Regions from separate parts of the Vibrio sp. R11-SG3-ISO9 genome, predicted to be linked through region 1. Evidence: predicted binding sites of a transcription regulator. Region 1 holds the regulator's gene; each other region holds the start of a gene.
The links. The regulator PurR, encoded in region 1, represses purine synthesis genes. The targets are predictions, from matches to a motif close to TNANGNAAACGTTTNCNTNA.
Positions count from the first base shown of each region.

Region 2: a site for PurR is predicted at 1,535-1,554, ahead of purL (phosphoribosylformylglycinamidine synthase). Genes of this name have one in related genera too.
Region 3: a site for PurR is predicted at 2,929-2,948, ahead of AC6R05_RS03805 (NupC/NupG family nucleoside CNT transporter). Genes of this name have one in related genera too.

Region 1 is NZ_JCBDGU010000038.1:34,489-38,696, reverse strand. It holds gene torD (molecular chaperone TorD) at 1-212, shown strand, start outside; gene purR (HTH-type transcriptional repressor PurR) at 534-1,538, shown strand; cyclic di-GMP riboswitch class I at 1,710-1,794, shown strand; gene AC6R05_RS11820 (TfoX/Sxy family DNA transformation protein) at 1,923-2,513, shown strand; gene AC6R05_RS11815 (TVP38/TMEM64 family protein) at 2,638-3,318, shown strand; gene AC6R05_RS11810 (putative signal transducing protein) at 3,332-3,652, shown strand; gene AC6R05_RS11805 (alpha/beta fold hydrolase) at 3,753-4,208, opposite strand, start outside.
Region 2 is NZ_JCBDGU010000050.1:117,265-121,472, reverse strand. It holds gene purL (phosphoribosylformylglycinamidine synthase) at 1-1,381, opposite strand, end outside; gene mltF (membrane-bound lytic murein transglycosylase MltF) at 1,690-3,288, shown strand; gene ohrR (transcriptional regulator OhrR) at 3,359-3,826, opposite strand; gene ohr (organic hydroperoxide reductase Ohr) at 3,929-4,208, shown strand, end outside.
Region 3 is NZ_JCBDGU010000009.1:265,294-269,501, reverse strand. It holds gene AC6R05_RS03820 (serine/threonine protein kinase) at 1-200, opposite strand, end outside; tRNA gene AC6R05_RS03815 (tRNA-Arg) at 428-504, opposite strand; gene folD (bifunctional methylenetetrahydrofolate dehydrogenase/methenyltetrahydrofolate cyclohydrolase FolD) at 715-1,575, shown strand; gene AC6R05_RS03805 (NupC/NupG family nucleoside CNT transporter) at 1,682-2,881, opposite strand; gene AC6R05_RS03800 (LysR family transcriptional regulator) at 3,088-4,008, opposite strand; gene AC6R05_RS03795 (lytic murein transglycosylase) at 4,186-4,208, opposite strand, start outside.

The DNA.
Region 1 (4,208 bases):
TTATCATTCGTTCAAACGACCTCGAGAGCGAGCAAGAATTAGAAGCAGCTTTCACTACACAGCATGAATTTGTTGAACAACAACTTCTCAGCTGGGTTCCACAATTTGCAACGAAATGCCGTGAATTTGATGAGTTTGGTTTTTACGCTTGTGTTGCAGAATTGCTAGCCGCTTTCTGTAAACTTGATGCGCAATATTTGGCTGGTGAATAAATTCACTAATGACTAAAGGCACAATTTAGGTAGAATGTGACAATTCACCCAGATTTCTGGGTGAATTTTATTGCGAGTATTTTCTAGTCAGTCTAAAATTGTGACCGCAAACGATAAAATATGAAACATTCTCGAAATGCTATGCTTTAAATTAGCTAAGAGCATTTCGGTGTTAAGACAAGCCGCTCTCATTAGCGGTTTTTTGTTTTTTAGCACTTTAGTACCGAGAGAGCCCTACACATTCTAAGCTCTTGTTCTGGTAGCTTAAAACGGCTACTTGCTCCGTACTGCTGAGGAAGTAGCTATCAATAGGATAAAGCCATGGCAACTATAAAAGATGTCGCTCGCTTAGCCGGCGTATCAACAACCACCGTTTCTCACGTGATCAACAAGACACGTTTCGTAGCAGAAGCGACTCAAGAAAAAGTAAACAAAGCCGTAGACGAATTAAATTATGCACCAAGTGCCGTTGCCCGTAGTTTGAAATGTAACTCTACGCGCACAATCGGTATGTTAGTAACTCAATCAACTAACCTATTCTTCTCTGAAGTGATCGATGGTGTGGAAAGTTACTGTTACCGTCAAGGCTATACGCTGATTCTATGTAACACAGGTGGTATCTACGAAAAGCAACGTGACTACATCCGAATGCTTGCTGAAAAGCGTGTAGATGGCATCTTAGTAATGTGTTCTGACCTAACGGAAGAACTTCGTGAAATGCTTGACCGTCATGCAGACATTCCAAAAGTTGTTATGGATTGGGGTCCTGAAAGTTCACAAGCAGATAAGATCATCGACAACTCTGAAGAAGGTGGCTACCTAGCGACTAAATACCTAGTTGAACGCGGGCATGAACGTATTGCATGTCTAAGTGGTCACTTAGATAAAGCGGCATGTGTCGAACGTATCGCTGGTTACCGTCGTGCACTTGCAGAGGCAGACATTCAAGCTGATGACAACCTAATCCTTGAAGGTAACTTCGAGTGTGATACGGCTGTTATCGCTGCAGATAAAATCGCTGCAATGGAAAATCGCCCTACCGCGGTATTCTGTTTTAACGATACGATGGCGCTTGGTCTTATGAGCCGCCTACAACAGCAAGGTATTAAGATCCCTGAAGATATTTCAGTGATTGGTTACGACAATATTGAGTTGGCAGAGTACTTCTCACCGCCGTTGACGACTGTTCACCAACCAAAACGTCGTGTCGGTAAGAACGCGTTCGAAATCCTGCTAGAACGTATCAAAGACAAAGACCACGAAAAACGTGTGTTCGAGATGCATCCAGAGATCATTGAGCGTGCGACAGTAAAAACGTTAAAATAACGTAAACTTTAGAAAAATCTAATAAAACGCACCGTTTGGTGCGTTTTTTTTATTTGTCAAAAATAAAAACCCAGTTGCATATCAAGACAACAATTAACTGAATTAAGATCACATTTTAGAATAACAAGTGTGAACCTCATTCAACAAAAAACTTTATTCTTGATTATACAGTCACGCACAGGGCAAATCACTTGAAAGGGTGAGACGCAAAGCCTCCGGCCTAACCCATTATTGGTATGGTAGCGGGGTTACCGATGGCAAAATGCAGTATTTCCTACCTTTAGTAGTAATTTACGGCTTATTGACAATTTTATTGCGACATTTTGCTAATCTCTCGGACCTGCTTATTTGGTGGCGTAATTCAAATACACCGAGATAAACAATATGGATAAACCGATACTCAAGGACTCAATGAAGTTATTTGAGCCACTTGGAAAGATAAAGTCACGCTCAATGTTTGGCGGTTTCGGCCTTTTTGCCGATGACACCATGTTTGCATTGGTCGTAAACAATCAGTTGCACATTCGAGCTGATAAGAATACTACTTCACAATTTGAACAACAGGGCTTCGAACCTTACGTTTACAAAAAGCGTGGATTCCCAGTCGTTACTAAGTATTTTGCCCTCCCAGAAGACCTCTGGCAGACTCAAGAACGTATTATCGAGCTGGCAAAAGCTTCCCTTAACTGTGCTAAAGAAGAGAAACAAATCCAATCATCGGCGAAACCGACTCGATTGAAAGATTTGCCAAACCTTCGACTTGCCACAGAGCGAATGTTGAAAAAAGCAGGGATCGATACCGTTGAAAGCTTGTATGAGTCAGGTTCTGTTAATGCATACAAAGCCATTAAAGAGTCTCATTCATCAAGTGTGAGCTTAGAGCTACTTTGGGCGCTTGAAGGTGCAATCAACGGCACTCATTGGTCAGTGATACCTCAGCAGCGACGTGACGAACTCATCAGCTCTATTAATTAGGTCCAAATCACTTAATTGTAAAAAGCCACATTAATGTGGCTTTTTTTATTTTCTTTTGAAAGTTAATCTTTCCTTCTCCTGTCTAACTATACTAACTATAAGCAAAAGATTAAGGGACGCTCCCATGAGTAAGAAAATGATTTTAGGCATAATTTTAGTTGCCACGATAGTGTTACTAGCCGTTAACTTTGGTCAATACTTAACGCTTGAAAATGCCAAGGCTCAGCAGGCACTTCTTAACGACTACATAGAGAGTAACTTTGTTGTTGCAGCTGCAACCTACTTCATCCTCTATATCATGATTACCGCTTTCTCTATTCCAGGCGCTGCTGTAGTTACGCTGCTCGGGGCGGCGCTATTCGGCTTTTGGACTAGTTTATTACTCGTGTCGTTTGCAAGTACCATAGGTGCAACACTAGCGTTTTTGAGTAGCCGTTTTCTACTGCGTGACTGGGTGCAAGGTAAGTTTGGCGATAAGCTGTCGACCATTAACCAAGGCGTAGAAAAAGATGGTGCATTCTACCTATTCTCTTTACGTTTGATTCCGGTATTCCCATTTTTCTTAATTAACTTACTAATGGGCTTAACACCTATCTCTGTAGGACGCTACTATTTGACTAGCCAATTAGGAATGCTTCCTGGCACTGCAGTTTACTTAAACGCAGGTACTCAGTTGGCAGAGATCGATTCGCTATCAGGCATCGTATCCCCTTCTGTACTGCTTTCTTTCGCACTGCTTGGCGTTTTCCCAATTGCTGCAAAATGGATTATGGGTAAGTTTCGTTCGGCGCCAGTCGCGGAATAGATAAGGAAAATTGATGAAGATATTCAGTGCTGCAAACCCAACAGAGGCTCACATAATATGTGGGCTTCTAGAGAGTGAAAAAATTGCCTGTGAAGTGCGTGGTGAAGGATTGTTTGGTTTAAAGGGAGAAATCCCTTTCTCTGAAGAAACAGACCCATATGTGTGGCTCTACGAGCCTTCTGATGCAACAGCAGCACTAAACCTCATCAATGCTTATAAGAAGCAACAAGATTCCATCATCTATGAAGAGTGGCGCTGTAGTCAGTGTCACGAGGTCAATGAAGCCCAGTTTGGTTCTTGTTGGCAGTGTGGTTCACCTTGCCCTGAAACATAAGTTTTGTAAAAACGAGTCCCTAAAAAAACAGGAAGCGTAATAGCTTCCTGTTTTTTTGTATCTCGTTATGTCAAGTGAACAATGCTTCACCAAACTCACGTTATTTGATTTGCTTTTGAATAAACTCAATAGAGCGCTGGTTGAACTCTTCGGGTTGCTCCACGTTACAAACGTGACCACAGTTAGCAATTTCCACCAGCTCACTCGATTTATGTGCCGCCACCATCTCTTTAACGGGCTTGATGAACATGTAGTCACGCTCTCCCATCAGATACAAGGTTGGAATAGGTAGCTCTCGCTCTTTGAAGTAACGCATCAACGGGTTAACGTCAGCAGTAAGAATAAACCAGCGCTTGAACTCTTTTTGGCACAGCTTTTTCGCTTCGCGAATGAAAAGGTGTCTAGACTCTCGCTGACTCTTTTGTGGCATAACAATGTAAGCAAACAGGCTGTAAAGCCACATATAAGGAATAATATGTTTACTTAAGTTACCTAATTTAACCAAGACTTGAGAGCGCGTATTCAAACGCGTTACAGCACCGCCGAGTACCATTGA
Region 2 (4,208 bases), on a different contig from region 1:
GACCCGATGCCATTGAAGATGCTGCACCGCCACCAAGACCGATGTTCATCGCAGGACCACCAAGCACGATTAGGCTTGCACCTACTGGGATCTCTTTCTTCTGTACGTGCTCGTCACGGATGTTACCCATGCCACCAGCAATCATGATTGGCTTGTGGTAACCACGAACTTCTTCGCCTGCGTGAGAGTTTACTTTCTCTTCGTAAGTACGGAAGTAACCAAGTAGATTTGGACGACCGAATTCGTTGTTGAACGCCGCGCCACCTAGTGGACCCTCTAGCATGATGTCTAGAGCGTTAACGATGCGACCTGGCTTACCGAAGTCTGTTTCCCATGGCTGTTCAAAACCAGGAATGCGTAGGTTAGATGTAGTGAAGCCAACAAGACCTGCTTTTGGCTTACCACCAATACCTGTTGCGCCCTCGTCACGGATTTCACCACCAGAACCAGTTGATGCGCCTGGCCAAGGAGAGATAGCTGTTGGGTGGTTGTGCGTTTCCACCTTCATTAGGATGTGCGCTTTCTCTTGGCTGTAACCGTACTGGCGAGTTTCTGGGTTCGGGAAGAAGCGACCTACATCTGAACCCACCATAACTGCTGCGTTATCTTTATACGCAGACAGTACGTTTTCTGGCGTGGTTTCGAATGTGTTCTTGATCATCTTGAACAGAGACTTCTCTTGCTTAACGCCATCGATAGTCCAGTCTGCGTTGAAGATCTTGTGACGACAGTGCTCTGAGTTCGCCTGTGCAAACATCATTAGCTCGATGTCAGTTGGGTTACGATCTAGCTTGTTTACGAACGCATCGTAAAGGTACTCAATTTCGTCATCAGCAAGTGCAAGACCAAGGGTTACGTTTGCAGTTACTAGTGCTTCTCGACCGCCATTTAGTAGGTCAACGTCAGCCACTGGCGCTGGCTCCGCCACTTGGAAAAGCGCTGCTGCTGAATCAAAGTCTGTAAAGATAACTTCCATCATGCGATCATGCAGGATAGCTTTTAGCTCAACAAGTTGAAGCTCAGAAAGCTCTTCCGATGATTCGATGTAGTAAGCGGTACCGCGCTCAAGACGTGCAATCTTATCTAGACCACAGTTGTTTGCGATATCCGTTGATTTTGAAGACCAAGGCGAAATAGTGCCCGGGCGAGGAGTTGCTAGTAGAAGAAGACCTTCTGGTGCGTGCTCTTCAATTGTTGGACCGTAAGTCAGAAGTTTTTCTAGTTTCTCAACTTCTTGATCATTTAGGTCGGCAGTTAGATCTGCAAAGTGCGCAAATTCAGCGTAGATGCCTGTAACAGGTAGGCCAAGTTCACGACAAAGCTCTAAAAGCTTGTTAACACGAAATTCAGATAGAGCTGGGGAGCCACGAAAAATTCTCATGTGCTTAGGTCTCTTATGCAATTGATTAAGGTGATATTGGAATAAATTCAGTGGGTTTTAGGAGTAACCTAACTGTTTTTCTTCGAACCTATGCCGATTCCACCTCTCTGTTGCGGGCGCATTATATAGCAATTATTTTTGTGACGTAACCAAAAAAGCAACCGTTTGCGTCATTTTTTTCATGTTTCTTGGCAATTGTTACTTTTGCTGCATTTCTAGCCACTTTTACTTCCGTTTACCTAAAGTCACTTTGCCGGGAGTAAACGGTTTGATATAAAGGGAAGTCACTTTTTTGAGATTTCATTTTGATGCATACACTTACGCGCATTTTTTCATCCAAACTTCTTCTCATCGCGATTGCCATTACTGGGTTAGCGGGTTGTCAAATTGAGTCGGAACCGAAAAGCGACTTGGAGCAGATCCGAGAGCGCGGCGTATTAAGAGTTGGAACACTCAATAACCAACTCTCTTATTATATCGGCCCAGATGGCCCTGCTGGTTTGGATTATGAATTGGCTCGAGAGTTTGCAGAGCAGCTCGGCGTGCAACTAGAAATGAAACCTGCATACCGCTTGTCTGGCTTATTCCCTGCTTTACAAAAAGGTGAAATCGACCTTATCGCAACAGGACTAACTCAGAACAATGAGCACACCCGCGGCTACCGTGCTGCGCCAGCTTACTACTACGTAAGTCAACAAGTGGTGTACAAGAAAGGTCAATGGCGTCCGCGTAACCTCGAACAATTGATTGAATTTGAGAACAAACGCCAAGCAGAATTCATAGAACAACAAAACCAAGAGCAGAATGAAGAAAACAGTGAGCTAACAACCATCGAGGACAGATTGGCTCCTGCTCTTGTTGTGATTGAAGAGTCTCACTTCGAACCAACTCTCAACCAACTTCAACAATCCAATCCTGACTTTATCTACGAGTCGGTCGGTAATGCAGATATTAACGATCTATTAAGACAGGTTTCTAAGGGTGAGCTGAGCTTTACGGTTGCAGACTCCATTGAGCTATCACTGGCACAACGCCTCTACCCTGATCTGGCGCTTGCGTTCGAATTAACGGAAGACCAACCTATCTCTTGGTACTTAAAGAAATCGGAAGATGAGAGCTTGTATGCGTTGCTGATTGAGTTCTTCGGTAATCTTAAACAGTCTGGTGAACTCGCAACTCTGGAAGAGAAATACATCGGTCACATCGGAAGCTTCGACTACGTAGACACTCGCGCCTTCATTCGTGCGCTGGACAGCAAGCTACCGAAATGGTCACCACTGTTCCAAGAGTACTCGCAGGAGTTTGACTGGCGCTTGATTGCCGCATTGGCGTACCAAGAGTCTCACTGGAATCCTGTTGCGAAATCTCCGACAGGGGTGCGAGGCATGATGATGTTAACCCTGCCGACCGCAAAGAGCGTGGGTGTGACAAACCGTTTGGATCCAAAACAGTCAGTTCAAGGTGGTGTGGAATATCTGCGTCGTATCGTCAACCGAATCCCAGACTCCATCAAGCAGCATGAAAAGATCTGGTTTGCGCTTGCATCCTATAACGTTGGCTATGGACATATGATGGATGCGCGTCGACTCACTAAAGCACAAGGTGGCGATCCGGACTCTTGGAGTGACGTAAAAGACAGACTGCCTCTACTAAGACAGAAGAAGTACTACAGCCAAACCCGTTACGGTTATGCTCGTGGTGACGAAGCCAAGAATTATGTAGAGAACATTCGTCGTTATTACCAAAGTATCATCGGCCATGTAAACAAACGTACCGAAGAGGAGCGTGAAGCAAGTATGGAAGATCTCATCGTGATTCCGCCGCTTGCGATCTCAGGAGCTGACTCAACCATCAGTGGTGCGGTCTCAGCAGCCGAAGCGAGCGACACGCTACAAAGCGAAGAATAAAACGCAGGTCACCATCAATGAAAAAGCCACACATAGGTGTGGCTTTTTGCTGTTTGTCTTGAAGAGAATGCTAACCGAGCTTCTCTAATACCTTTTCGCACAAAGTCTTCAGAGCCAACAACTCATCCAGCTCCAAGGTCAACTTGCACTTCATCGCATCAGGAACCGATCTCGCCTGAGTTTTTAGCTCTGCTCCACTCTCTGTCAATTTGAGCACTCGCACACGCTCATCGTGCTCACAACGGCTTCGCTCAACAAACCCTTTGCCTTCTAGCCTTTTCAAAAGTGGCGTCAAAGTACCCGAGTCTAAATGCAGTCGTGAGCCAATGTCTTTCACACTGGCACCATCTTGCTCCCAAAGCACCATCATCACCAAATATTGGGAATAGGTTAAATCCAACGCATCCAATAACGGGCGATATGCTCGAACCATGGCATTCGCTGCGCTATACAGAGGAAAGCACACCTGATTATCTAACAATAACTGATCATCACTACTCATATCGTTCTCTACTTCTGGTTTGATTGGCGCGAGCATTAAAAATAAATTGCGCACAATATAGTTGCATTCACGACTTATTTCGATATAAGATTGCAAGCAATTAAATTGAGCACAACTTAAAATAAAAAGGAAAACGATATGACAATACTCTACACAACTCAAGCAACCGCTCTTGCTGGCCGTAATGGACAAGTGAAAACTGACGATGGTTTACTAGAGCTGGAACTGGCTTACCCAAAAGAGATGGGTGGTACTGGCCTAGCAACTAACCCAGAACAGCTATTTGCTGCAGGTTATTCAGCTTGTTTATCGAACGCTATCTTGCACGTTGCTCGTGAGGCGAAAGTTACGCTACCCAAAGCGCCAGTGACTGCTGAAGTTGGTATCGGTCCAAATCAAACGGGTGGATTTGCGCTTA
Region 3 (4,208 bases), on a different contig from region 1:
GTAGATTCATTAGCTGTCGATAGATGCACTTCCAATGCTTCAATCGCTAAGTCATTGTTGGCGTGTTTCAATAATTCATCGACATTACGGGCAAGTTGAGGCGAGTTTTGACGAACATCCGAGAGTATAAGATCGCGTTCGCTGGCGTTCTTATCAATCAATCGATAGAAGAGTTGAGTACTACTGAGGTTAAAATCCATTTTAAGTGTCAGTTATTATAGCCACTGGTTTTATATCCCAGAACTTTTAACCCTATCAATTAAAGGGAAATAACTTGATACAGTTTGTAGACTCTTGAAATGAATTTCTAAAAGTTCCATCAAGCAAAAAAATAACAGAGTGACGAGCAACTAAGTCACAAATATAATTAAGCCGGAAATGCAAAAAACCCGACAACTCAAAGAGCTATCGGGTTTCTTAAAATAAATGGCACGCCCTGTAGGATTCGAACCTACGACCACATCCTTAGAAGGGACGTGCTCTATCCAGCTGAGCTAAGGGCGCGCTACAGGAAAGAATTATACGAATTCGAATCAGTAAAGCAACGGCTTTATCTAACATTCTGATCTAAGTGAGTAAAAAAAGGGCAAAGGCATTATAAGTGTTGAAAATTAGACCAAAGCAAACGTTTGCTTGATGGAAATCAAAAACGTTTTCTGGAATAATGCGCCAAAACATCAGCCACTAACTTGAATATCAATACTAAGGAAATTCATGACTGCTCAAAATATTGATGGAAAGCTAATATCTCAAACCGTTCGCTCTGAAGTTGCTGCACGTGTAAAAGCGCGTACTGAAGCAGGCTTACGAGCGCCAGGCCTAGCGGTAGTTTTAGTGGGTGAAGACCCAGCTTCTCAAGTTTATGTGGGGAGCAAGCGCAAAGCGTGTGAAGAAGTCGGCTTTGTATCAAAGTCTTTTGACTTACCTGCAACGGCAACCGAAGAAGAGCTACTTACTCTTGTTGACCAATTGAACGAAGATCCAGAGATTGATGGCATTCTTGTTCAGCTACCTCTTCCTGCCGGTATCGATAGCACACACGTACTAGAGCGTATTACGCCAGAAAAGGACGTTGATGGTTTCCACCCATACAATGTCGGTCGTCTTGCACAGCGTATCCCTAAGCTACGTTCTTGTACGCCAAAAGGTATCATCACTCTGCTTGACCGCTACAATATCGATCTGCGTGGTAAGCACGCGGTTGTTGTTGGCGCATCAAACATCGTTGGTCGTCCTATGACTCTAGAACTGCTTCTAGCGGGTTGTACAACGACAACTTGTCACCGTTTCACTAAAGACCTAGAAGGCCACGTACGTCAAGCTGACGTTGTTGTGGTTGCTGTAGGTAAGCCTAACTTCATCCCAGGTGCGTGGATCAAGAAGGGTGCAGTTGTGGTCGATGTTGGTATCAACCGCCTAGAGTCAGGCAAATTGGTGGGTGACGTGGAATACGATGTTGCAAAAGAGAGTGCAAGCTTCATTACTCCAGTTCCTGGTGGTGTTGGTCCGATGACGGTTGCAAGCCTTATCGAGAACACAATGATCGCTTGTGAGCAGTTCCACTCTAACAAGTAACCACTGCCTCAAATAGCTATTATCTCATGTAGCCATTGCTTCAAATAATGAAAAGCCGCGATAATCCGTCGCGGCTTTTTTATTGGCTATTCACTTATGGCAAAGGCTATAGCGACAGCGCTACACCTGCAATCGAAGCACTCATCAAGTTCGCTAGTACGCCTGCACAAATCGCGCGGAAGCCGTACTTAGAGATGAACGAACGACGCTCTGGAACTAGGCTACCCAAACCACCTATTAGAATCGCCATAGTTGAGATATTCGCAAAGCCACACAGTGCAAAGGTTACGATAGCTTGAGAGTGTTCGCTCAGTACTTCCTTCGCTTCCATTAGCTGGATGAAGGCAACAAACTCATTCACAATAATCTTGTTACCGATCAGTGAGCCCGCAACAACCGCTTCGTTCCATGGCACACCAATCAGCCATGCAACGGGTGCAAACACATAACCTAGGATAAGCTCGAAGCTTAGGTCCACACCGAACCAACCACCAACTGCACCTAGCATGCCGTTCAGCATTGCAATCACGCTGACAAAAGCAAGAAGTGTTGCACCCACTGCGACTGCAATACGAAGTCCAGACATAGCCCCATCTGCCATTGCCTCAACTACGTTCGTTGCTCGTGGAATTTCTACATCTGACTCAATGCTCTCTTGAGTCTCATTAGCACTGCCCGGTACCAAGATTTTTGCCATCAATAAACCTGCAGGCGCAGACATAAATGCCGCAGCAATTAGGTAGTTCAGATCCACGCCTAGAGACGCATAACCAACTAGCGTGCCGCCTGCTACCGATGCCAAACCACAAGTCATTACCGCAAACAGCTGAGAATCGGTCATGTGCTTCAGGTAAGGCTTAACCACTAATGGTGCCTCAATCATGCCAACGAAGATGTTCGCCGTAGCAGAAAGAGATTCCGCACGGCCTGTACCTAACAGCTTCTGCAATGCGCCGCCAATTAGGTTGATCACTTTTGGCATGAAACCGATGTGGTACAAACCTGAAATCAGAGCTGAAAAGAAAATGATGATACCGAGAACATTAATCGCGAATACGAAACCACTATTGGTTAGGCCACCAAATAGGAAGCCGATGCCCTCTTGGCCGTAATTGATTAAGCTCGAAACGGCTCCCGTCACGCCATTAAGCACGTCTTTACCCATAGGTACGTACAACACAAGCAGTGCAAAAGAGACCTGAAGTAAGAAAGCAAGAGACACCGTTCTTAGCTGAATATTTTTTCTGTCCGTAGATAGTAACCAAGCGATTACTAGAAGAGTAATGATTCCAATTAGGGATGCCATATGCGTCAAACCTGAAAAGTTGTAGTAGGAAAGGCGACGCATTGTATAGAGGAAACCGTTTGCGGCAAGCAGTGGTTGTTACATGGATGTTGGCTTAACTGTCCATTTAAGCACCAAATATATAACTCATTGAATTAATTAAAACTTTATTGATTATTTTTAATACTTTTTCCATATGGAAATTATATTTTCAAAAACAGCGACAGTTAGCGGTGTAATTCAACGCAAGTTTTCAGATTTTTATCCCAATACGTCGGAGAACCAATGTGCTGTTTCAGGAACTCAATCACCGTGGATAGCTTCTTTGGCATGTTCTTGCGGCTTGGATAGACAGCAAAAAATGGCATGATCTGACTGGCTTTCCACTCAGGTAATACCTGAATTAGCTGACCACTGCGAAACTCCTCTTTAACAAGATAAGTCGCAAGATAGGCAATTCCCCAACCTGCCACAGCTGCGTCTCTTACCGCCTCTGCTAGATCGACAGAGTAATCACCACTAACGGTGACACATAAACTTTCTTGTCCGTTATCGAACGCCCAAGAGGTGTAATCACGCTCACGGCTACGATAGATAAGACAGTTATGTTCGCTCAGGTCCGAAGGACAACTCGGTGTACCCGCTTTGATCAAATAATCCGGTGATGCCGCGACGACAAACTGGCTGTCTGCTAATCGCTGAGCAATGTAGCCTTCCGGCAACTCTTCATTGTTGGTGATCCAAAGATCCAAGCGTTCTTCGATCATATCCACTTTGTAATCGAACAAGTGAATCTCAACTTTGAGCTGTGGATAGAGCTGACGTAACTGATCAATAGCAGGAATCACATGCAAAGTACCGAACGATTGTGAGATACCGACGCGTAACTTACCGGAAACATCATCACGTTGGCTCTCCATATCCATTTGTGCAGCCTTGAGCGTGCCAAATAGCTGTTCACAGTGCTGATAAAACACTTCACCCGCTTCGGTCAACGTGAGGCTGCGCGTCGTACGCTGAACCAGCTTAATCCCAATGTTGTCTTCCAACAGTGCGATCTGCTTACTGATGTGCGATACCGATACATTTAAGCTCTTTGCTGCACTGGTAAAACCGCCATGCTTAATCAAGGCGTGGAAGATCACCATTTGTGCCGCTCTGTCTGTTAACACTCCGCCTACCCTCTATCTATCTTAAAAACAGCCTATCTAAAATAAGCCATTAATCTGGAACACTATTTACTAAAAAACAAAAGGACTCCGAAGAGTCCTTTTTAATCTGTTGGCTTACGCCGCTTTGCCTTGGTTGCTTTCTTTAAACTTAAGTTATTTAAACTTAATTCGATCAG